2 regions of the Spirosoma flavus genome follow, and region 1 is predicted to be linked to the other one. Evidence: riboswitches for the same ligand, from Rfam matches in the RefSeq annotation. Region 1 holds a riboswitch; the other holds the start of a gene.
The links. A riboswitch is a leader RNA that binds a small molecule or an ion and turns the genes downstream of it on or off. The one in region 1 is predicted to bind cobalamin.

Region 1 (4,972 bases):
CGAGCGTTGTAAAGTTCCATCGATACGTCGCCGGCCAAACGTAGCATTTCTAACGGAATCTGTAGCCGATCTGCCTGTTTTTGAAGCAGTTCAATACGAACGCCATGCATACTTACCCGTTGATGCTGCTCATTCACTGACGTTAGTAGCGACGTAATGTTCCACTGCCCCGACCGTAGGCTATGATACAGAGCGAGGGCCGAATCTTTGCCCCCGCTCCAGTTCATAATGGCCCGATCGCGACTCATCGAAAATAAAAGCCTGATGGCGCAATTTCGGCCTTTACGGAGTCGATCAACGTACCACCTTCATCGTACCGCACTACGTATCCCGCCTGCTTATACGACGGAACGACTGCCCCATAAATCACTTTCGTTTGCGGATCAACACCCAGCGCATTAAACGAACGGGCGATTTTCTGCATGCCCGACGCTGTGCTCGAGCTGGTATCAAGCCGGTACGTTCTGCCATTCAGCGTGTAGTAAAAAGCTCTTCTATCAGCGTTGAACGTAACATTGGCTGGTGCAGACGCAAATGTCAATCGCTTGAGTGTGGCACGGGTGGCAGGCTCAATCTGAAATAAATCTTTTGCGGCCAGTATCCAGAGCTTCCCATCGGCGTCAAGCCCGATTGGTTCCGGCGTTGCAACAAAATCGATCCGTTGCTTCACCTCGTCGGTATTGGCGTCGACAATTAGTAGGGTTTTATCTCCGCTGTAGGTAGTGCTGCCCACAAACACCTCCGTTCCGGCCAGCACCATGCGTTCGGCTCCTTTCACGGCTGGTATTTTCTTTGTGACTTTACTGGCATTCAAATCAACAACAGCGATATAGCCCGGATCTTTGTAGAACGTGCCTTTCGAGAAATCGCCTGATACGTCCCAGCAGCTAACGTAGGCCCGATTTGGCCCAACCTGAATCACCTGACGCGGATTTTCAATATCCGGCGATTTCAGCGTAAAGCGCGTTTTAAAATTCGGAGACTCAACTACTTCTACCTTGTCCTGCCCGGCCGTGCTATTATCAACCAGAATCAGCCCTTTGCCGCTTATATCAGCATAGCCCTGAATACCACCGCTTAAGGTCATAGTAGGATTAGAAGTCCTGAAAATATCGGTCAAAATAGTCTGGCTACCGCGCGGCAAAAATGAAACCGTACCGTTATTATCGCTGAAGTTACCCGAGTTCAGGATAAAAATACCTGACTCATAAGGAGTTGGTTCCGGATCAGACGTTTTACAGTTCCATACGCTCAGCGCCAGTAAAACCAGAGCCAGTCCTTTTGTCGATTGCTTTTTCATTAGGTATTAGAAGGAAAATTAATAATCAGATTGAGCGCCCAGTTACGTCCCGGAAGAGCATTCCGTTTGGCGCTGATGGCTAGCGTATCAAATACGTTGTTTGCCTGTGCCTGCACCCGAACCGGCACCGGGCCAAGTTTCATGAAATGCTCCAGCAATACGTTCGTCAACGTAACACCTTTGAAAAACTGGGTATTGTCGAACGTAACGTAGCGCCGGGAGGTCGTTTGCGCTTGGATGGTCAGCCGCGTTTTGGCGCGTTGCACATAGGCGTTGAACGTACCGGTATGCACCGGAATATAAACCAGTTGTTTACCGACTACGTCCTGCGCATACGTATCATACACCCGTTCCTGCGACGCCCGCGTGTAAGCATATCCCGTCCGCAAACCCGCCTGCCAGCCATTTCGTGCATAAGTCAACGTAGTCGTGAATTCCAGCCCGCGTGCCACGACCAGTTGCAGATTTTCGACATGGTAGTTTTTAGCCGGGTTCCAGTATGCCCAATCATCGACGCGATTATGGTACGCGGTGGCCTCGGCAGTTAATTTTAGTTGATCGGAGAACGTAGCAGTTGCAGCCAAGCCACCTTCTATGTTCATACCACGTTCCGGTCGCTGGTCAGGATTGCCCAGTACGAGCCAGTATCGCTCATTCAACGTAGGAACGCGATAGCTATAACCAATTGAACCTTTGGCAATTACATTCCAGATGCTATGTTGAATCAGTTTATATTCTACACCCAGTGAAGGGGTCAAAGGCGGGTTGAAGCGTGTAACAAACGCCTGCCGAACATTAGCCGATACCAGCCAGCGATTGGTCTGGAGACGTAGCAACGCGTATAAATCCTGTCGATTTTCGGTAATTAATCCGCCACCATAGCCATCCGTTCGCGTGCGATAATGCGACCATTCTCCACCAACGCGCAGATTTAGATTGACGGATTGATGGCCCGGCCAAAGATTAAATTCCCGTTCGACACGACCAATAAACCGGTCCGTTTCGGTATGACTTGGGTTTGAGAAATCTTCTTTGGCGTAATCAATCAGATCGCGAATCCAGCCCAGTCGAATGCTCAGCTGATTGGCTTCATACGTAGTAAGAAAACGAGCCGATTGCGTGCGGGTACGTTCGCGCGCAATGGTGTCCTGCGGGGCGATAATTAGGTCATTATCAGTCAGCCACGCATTGACTGAAATCTGTTTCCCGCTTTTGTGGCGAAAGAATAAATCCTGAACCAGCCCGCGTTGCGCCGTTGTCGATGGTTCGACGAAATAGCCGCTACGTTCCTGGTAAGGATATTTATTGTTGAGCTGATGCCGATATCCAAACGTTCGTCCAGAAAGCTGCCAGTTTTCGCCCAGTTTGGCACCATACCGAATCCCCAATTGCGTCTGGTAATTCTGAAACGACGCCAGTTGCTGACCTAACGTAACACTGAATTTCTGTTTCCAGTTAGGCGCACTGCTCAACAAAACGCTCCCCCCTACAGCATCAGAGCCTACTACGCATCCACCCGCCCCATACTGCACCGATAATCGGTCGAAACCAGCTACGGGAAGTGTTGAAAAATCGGTTTGCCCCAGGTTCGGCTGGTTGATGTTGATGCCATTCCAGAGTACAGCCGTGTGGTTCGCCGATGTACCGCGAAACGAAACCGTTGCCAACTGGCCAGAGCCGTAATTTTTGAAAGCCAATGGCGTATTGAACGTCAGTAGATCAGTCAGTGAGCCAAACTGAAACTGGAGCAACGTAGTAGAATCGATACGTTGAAGTTTCTGCCCGGCAATGAACCGTTCGGGCGCAATGGCACGTACCGTCACCGCCGACAGCGACACCACCGAACTCGTCCGCAACGTATCGTTTTGCGCCACGCTACGTTGCCCGGCTCCTAAACCGACAAACAGGCCCAATACCCACCACCGAAGGGCTTGCATTTCACAGTTGATGTTAAAAAGTGTGTCGAAACCAGTTGGTTTCTATCGACACGCGGTTGAGATGTTTCCTCCGAACAGCAGAACAGCGGATGATCGTCGGCAGGTCTCCTGACTCATCACATCGGTCCGGGCCTTCCCGCACTGATAATCAGCACAGTGACCATGTAGAGAGAACCGAAGTTGTAATGTAGGATGTAAGATATATGGTGTATAATGTATGATGGCTAAACCTATCGCCGTCTATCATATATTATACATCATACTTCATACATTATTCATTACAAAATGATTTACAGTTGCGGGGACAGCGCTGGGGTTGCACCAACTTCCCTTTTAAGCCTTGAAAGCCATCTCGAAATGACATCAGGCACCGAAAACTAAGCGCAAAGGTAGCGTTATTTGCAGAATATCTTAACAATCTGATTTATGAATCCATCGCTCTGGTCGCTACGTGGTCAACGCGCGCTTGTTACGGGCGGCACTAAAGGTATCGGCGAAGCCATTGTTTCTCAGTTCCTTGAGCTGGGAGCATCTGTGTTTATCGTCGCTCGCGACAATACATTACTTCAGCAGAAATTAGCGGAATACCGAGAACAAGGCCATACCGTGGAAGGCATAGCTGCCGACGTGAGTCAGCCGAACGTAGCGGCTCAGGTTATCGAAGCTGTTACTAATACGTGGGGAAATCTCGACATTCTGGTGAACAACGCCGGTACGAACATTCGCAAACCCACCGCCGATTACAGTTCCGCTGATTATGACGTAGTACTGAACACCAACCTACGCTCGGCTTACGAAATGACGCAGGCTGCTTATCCGCTCCTAAAATCGTCGGATACGGGTGGGCGGGTTATTTTTGTTTCGTCGGTGTCGGGATTGGCAAGTACGAGCAGTGGATCGCTTTACGGCATGACTAAAGCCGCGCTGGTGCAACTGACTCGAAATCTGGCAGTAGAATGGGCTGGCGATGGTATCCGGGTCAATTCGGTAGCGCCCTGGTACATCAAAACGCCCCTGGCCTCGCCGGTGCTGAACAATCCGGAGAAACTGGCGGGTATTCTCAAACGAACACCCATGAACCGCGTTGGCGAACCGGAAGAAGTCGCATCGGTAGTTTCATTCCTGAGTATGCCCGCTTCGGGTTACGTCACCGGCCAAACAATTGCCGTTGATGGCGGTTTGATGGCGTGGGCGTTTTAAGCGTTAGAAGTTATAAAGCACCGTTTTTATCGTTTAGACCGACTGACGGAATGATAAAAACGGTGCTAAAATAAGTGAACGCTTACACGCCGGCCACCATCGCCTTCATTTTGGCCATCGCGGTTTGCGTGACGGTTGCGGCATCCTGTGCGTAGTAGTTTTTATTGAATACTTCCAGCGACAGAATAATAGGCTGGTCGGTGCGCTTGATGATCTTGAGCGTTTCCTTGATTGGCGCGATGCCGTCGCCGGGAAAAACACGGTCGGCATCGGTGATTTTTTCGCGAGGAAAATCCTTTGTGTAATCGTTGACGTGGAAGATTTCCATCGCCGGTTTACCGACCAGTTTTAAACTTTCAACCGGCGTGCCGCCTTTGTAGAGGTGATAAATATCGAGCAGTACCCGCGCCGATGGATGTTTGCTTTCGATGGCCACAAACATAACTTCGCTCAGCTTGCTCAGATTTGGCGAAAAGCCCCACAATTCCAATTGGGGTACGACGCCCGTTTTGTCGCCTATTTCCAGAATGGCCCG
Region 2 (4,972 bases), on a different contig from region 1:
TGATAGCCTTTCGTTTCGTAAAAAGACTGCAACGGCTTTCCCGGCTCACGCACCTGGAGCAACGACTTTTCATCGGCGATGTATAAGCGAGTCATCTGCGCGATCTCTGGATATTCAGCTTTGAGTGCTGGCCCATAAGGCGCAGACGCCATCGAAAACTCCTGTCCCGTATTCTGGCCAATTGTCGCCCGTGACCCCACCAAATACAAGTTCTTGGCATGTTGGTGGTACATATCGAACGACAATTCACTACGTATGTACAGCATCAAAAGCAGGCAGCAGGTCATGCCCAGGGCCAGCCCAAATACGTTGATGGAAGAGAATGATTTGCTTTTAATCATGTTGCGCCAGGCAACTTTGACATAATTGAGTAACATCGTCGAGCTAAGGGGATTGGGTTGGGAATAATCATTCGTCTGTTGGGTACTAGACAAGGCGAAAGGGCGAATCAACCGCAGAACCGCCCATGCATACCGCCAGTGGGCGTCCCGTACACCGACGGTCTTCACCCAGTACGTGTACATTTCGAGCAGATCGCCCTGCAACTCATCTTCCAGGCCAGGTGGACTGAACTGGGTCAACAGCCAGTTGGCCCAGCGGGGTGGCCTTGGATTTTGTTTTTCATCATCCGTTAAGCGCCCCATAGCTGTAAAACGGGGGTAGGAATTTGCTGCCACAGCTGGTTGCGCAGATGCCGACACTCGATCAGCGCACGCTGACCGGCCGTCGTGAGGGTGAACAGGCGTTTTTGGCGACCTCCCCGCTCGGCAGTAGCACCACCCATCATTGACGAAACTAAACCCTTCTCCTGAAGCCGTTGCAGGGTGGTATGGACCGTAGGGAAGCTGATGCTACGGGCCATCTGTTGGTCAATTGTTTGAGTAATCAAGGCGCAATAAGCCTGCTCTTGTAGAGCGGCCACTGTCAGTAAGACAACTTCCTCTAGCTCCCCTAAAAAGGCTCTTTTCATAGCGAAAAAGGATTGAAATCGCCGTTATATCTTCTTTCGTCAGCTTAGTACTATTAATATAGACTTTGTCGTACAAATACTCGGCCAAACTCTTTATCTAGGCTTGTACTCATTTCCAAAGCTGTTTTGTGGAATTAATAGCTACAATTTTGTCCAAAAATGGACAATTAATGTACTATAGCGGACAGCTCATTGATTGTTTATCTGGTGGTGAATTGTTTCTGGAAGTGCAAGCGCTTTCATCTAGAAATCCTTTGTCTCATGAATCGCTCCCAGTTGAGATAAAGTAGGTTTTATAAGTCAGCACGTAAAAGGGATGGAAATCGATTTTCATTCCAACTATTGTCGTACACTGGGAATCTTTTAGGCAAAGATCAACGATATGAGAGCCAGATTATTCCTACTTGTAAGCTTATTGTTGAGCATAGGCTCTTGTCAAACAAAAGAGGCCCTTGCCCCCCGCTGCGCTAGTGCTGGAGCTTTAGTTAAACAGGTTAAAAATACCAGCGGTGTGGTTTATTACGATTCCGCTCAAAGCAGCTACTTTATTCGGGTCCCCAATAGCTTTGATTCCCATGATCTGGGTTACACTTGTAACTTAGCTACTGACTTTCAAAAACCAGGTTTGAAAGTCAACTTCAGCGGTACTTATTACCAGAGTGATAAGCAACTTGGCTTTGTCGCAGGTGACAAGAATTACTATTTATTCCTTCTTTCCATTCAAGAACAATAATGCGTTCATCCAGCGTGAGATGAAGGTTCTCAGAAAAGGCTCCTACATGAGACGAGAGAGTATATAAAAATCGGCCGTTTGGCGAGATAAACAAGTTATGGACTAAAAGTTAACATTATAGGAGTTTTTGTTCTCGCTCATGACAAAGGTACTATGGGTGCTTCCAATGCTGGTCACCGAGCCAAGTTTATTGAACACAAAGTCCTGATAGTGTTTCATATCTCTCGCATAAACCTTCAATAGAAAGTCAAAATCTCCTGAAATATTATAACATTCAACTACTTCCTTCAGCCCAACAATGTCGGTCACAAACTCATGACCTATATGCTTATCGTGCTGTTTCAGCTTGATATTACAAAAAATGATTAATCCATAGCCCAGCTTCTCGGCATCTACTAAGGCGATGTATTTTTTAATGTAACCGCTTAGCTCCAATCGCTTTACTCGTTCAAAAACCGGCGTATGCGTTAGATTCACCCGATCGGCTAACTCTTTAATAGTCAATTTTGAATTTTCTGCCAGTAATTCGAGTAACTGTCTGTCTATTTCATCCAGTTTTTCCATAGGATAATTATCTGTTGGTAATGAAATATATCCTTCTAAAAGAATAATTATCTATTAATGAAACGAAAATAGATAATTATTCTAAAATAACCGAATTAAATTAGATATTGAATCTTGATTTATAGCTTTGTATGGAATTTTAATCCCCTTACAGGCTTAAAATAATCGTTCTTTTCTATAGCAACTGGAATAGGTTTTCGATGAAAGTCGGAATGTAGAGGGAATCGTGTGAAAATCACGAACTGTCGCGCAACTGTAAGTAACGTACCCTCTGTCGTCTCATGCATGTCCACTGACTGATTTAGAGTTGGGAAGGACGGACGCCAGGTTACAAGTCAGGATATCTGCCTATATCAGCTGGATAATGTTTTCGCGGAATAAAACACGTAGTCTGACCTTTTTACCTGAACAGCTATACAAATGGCTGCCACTGTATCTGTGTGTCCTTCCCGGAGCCGCTGTCTCGTTTAGCAAAGCACGTTCAACTGTTCTTTACCAAACAAGTAACGATAATGCGAACTCAGAACCTGGGCTACCCTCGGATTGGTGGACAACGACAACTCAAAAAAGCCTCTGAACAGTATTGGGTAGGCAAAATCGACCTGACGGCCTTAAACCAGGTGGCCCAAACCATTAAGCAGGAAAACTGGCAAACCCAACTGGAGGCGGGTATCGATCTGATCCCCTGCAATGATTTTAGTTTTTATGATCAGACACTGGATATGAGCCTGTTGCTGGGGGTTATTCCTCAACGGTATGCATCACTTTCAGCTAAAGTAGACGAGAAGGGGATCGCTGATCTGTATTTCGCGATGGCTCGTGGCTACCAGAAAGAAGGGCTGGATCTGACGGCCATGGAAATGACGAAGTGGCTGGATACGAATTACCATTATATCGTTCCCGAATTTACGACCGATCAGGAATTCACCATTTTCCACGGAAACGTATTTGACGAATACAACACAGCAAAACAATCCCTAGGCTCCAAGGCCAAGCCTGTGCTGGTGGGGCCCATCAGTTACCTACTGCTGGGTAAAGAAAAAGAGCCAGGTTTCGAACGCGTTGATCTGATCAGTAAACTGATTCCGGTATATATCGAAATTATTAACCGGCTGAAAGAATCAGGGGCTCAGTGGATTCAGTTGGATGAACCTTTCTTGGCGCTTGATCTGTCGAAAAAAGAGAAGGACGCGTTTAACGATGCTTATCGTACGCTGGCTGACCAAGTGAGTGGCGTTAACCTGCTAGTTGCCACATACTTTGAAGGCCTACTGGATAATACGGCTTTAGCTGTGAACCTACCCGTTCAGGCCTTACATATTGATCTGGTTCGCGCCCCTAAGCAACTAGATGAAGTGCTGGCCTTGATTCCTCAACAGCTTCAGCTTTCATTGGGTGTTATTGACGGACGTAACGTCTGGAAAAACGAATACGAGAGATCATTGAGCCTGATTAATAAGGCCGTTGAAAAATTAGGTATTGATCGTGTGATTGTGGCACCATCCTGCTCGTTGCTACATAGTCCGATTGACCTTGACGGGGAAACTGCACTGGACCCAGACATTAAAAATTGGATGGCCTTTGCCAAACAAAAACTAGCTGAAGTTAGTGAACTCAGGCAAATCGTTGAAGGGGCCCAGGAGTTACTGGATGCCAACAAAAAGGCGATTGCCAGTCGCCGTTCTTCGGAGAAAGTGCATAAGCAAGTCGTGAAGGATCGGGTTGCCGCCATTACTGATTCTGACGCAACGCGTAGCAGTGCGTTCCCAATCCGTCAGCAAATTCAGCGCAACCGCTTCCAACTGCCTTCGTTCCCAACAACGACGATTGGCTCATTTCCCCAAACGGATGATATTCGGCAGCTGCGGGCCAGTTTTAAGAAAGGTGATTTGACCCTGGAGCAGTATGAACAGGCCATCGAGCAGGCTACCATCGAGACGATTCGCTGGCAGGAATCTGTAGGGCTGGACGTGCTGGTTCACGGTGAATTTGAGCGGAATGATATGGTTGAATACTTCGGCGAGCAACTCGAAGGATTCCTGTTTACCCAAAATGGTTGGGTTCAAAGCTATGGCAGCCGGTGCGTAAAACCACCCATCATTTATGGCGATGTAAGCCGCCCTTACGACATGACCGTACGCTGTATTACATTCGCGGCCGCTCAAACGGCAAAATATATGAAGGGTATGCTGACCGGTCCGGTAACGATTCTGCAATGGTCTTTTGTACGCGACGATCAACCCCGTGATGTCACCACGAACCAGATCGCTTTGGCGATTCATGATGAAGTGCTGGCGTTGGAAGCTGCCGGTATCGGCATTATTCAGATTGATGAAGCGGCTATTCGGGAAGGGCTACCCTTGCGAAAAGCCAAGCGCCCTCATTACTTGGATTGGGCCGTGAAAGCCTTCCGGGTAACGGCCAGCGGTGTTGCCGATAAAACGCAGATCCATACCCACATGTGCTACAGCGAGTTTAATGACATTATTGAACACATTGCTGCCATGGATGCTGATGTGATCACCATCGAAACGTCACGCTCACAAATGGAATTGCTGCATGCCTTCGCTCATTTTGAGTATCCCAACGAGATTGGCCCCGGTGTTTACGACATCCATTCGCCACGGGTTCCCAGCTCGGAAGAAATGATTTCGCTTTTAACCAAGGCCGCTGACTTACTACCGGCCCGAAACTTGTGGGTGAAC

Region 2: linked by a shared signal. The riboswitch ahead of metE (5-methyltetrahydropteroyltriglutamate--homocysteine S-methyltransferase) and the one ahead of ACYVF1_RS00420 (TonB-dependent receptor plug domain-containing protein) in region 1 are both predicted to bind cobalamin.

What each region holds. Positions count from the first base shown of each region.
Region 1 covers NZ_BAAGZL010000001.1:111,714-116,685, reverse strand. The annotation lists gene ACYVF1_RS00430 (Dph6-related ATP pyrophosphatase) at 1-248, opposite strand, end outside; gene ACYVF1_RS00425 (YncE family protein) at 245-1,300, opposite strand; gene ACYVF1_RS00420 (TonB-dependent receptor plug domain-containing protein) at 1,300-3,237, opposite strand; cobalamin riboswitch at 3,319-3,627, opposite strand; gene ACYVF1_RS00415 (SDR family oxidoreductase) at 3,664-4,437, shown strand; gene ACYVF1_RS00410 (sugar phosphate isomerase/epimerase family protein) at 4,520-4,972, opposite strand, start outside.
Region 2 covers NZ_BAAGZL010000008.1:230,070-235,041, reverse strand. The annotation lists gene ACYVF1_RS29625 (ABC transporter permease) at 1-644, opposite strand, end outside; gene ACYVF1_RS29620 (PadR family transcriptional regulator) at 632-970, opposite strand; gene ACYVF1_RS29615 (hypothetical protein) at 1,353-1,703, shown strand; gene ACYVF1_RS29610 (Lrp/AsnC family transcriptional regulator) at 1,806-2,267, opposite strand; cobalamin riboswitch at 2,442-2,633, shown strand; gene metE (5-methyltetrahydropteroyltriglutamate--homocysteine S-methyltransferase) at 2,780-4,972, shown strand, end outside.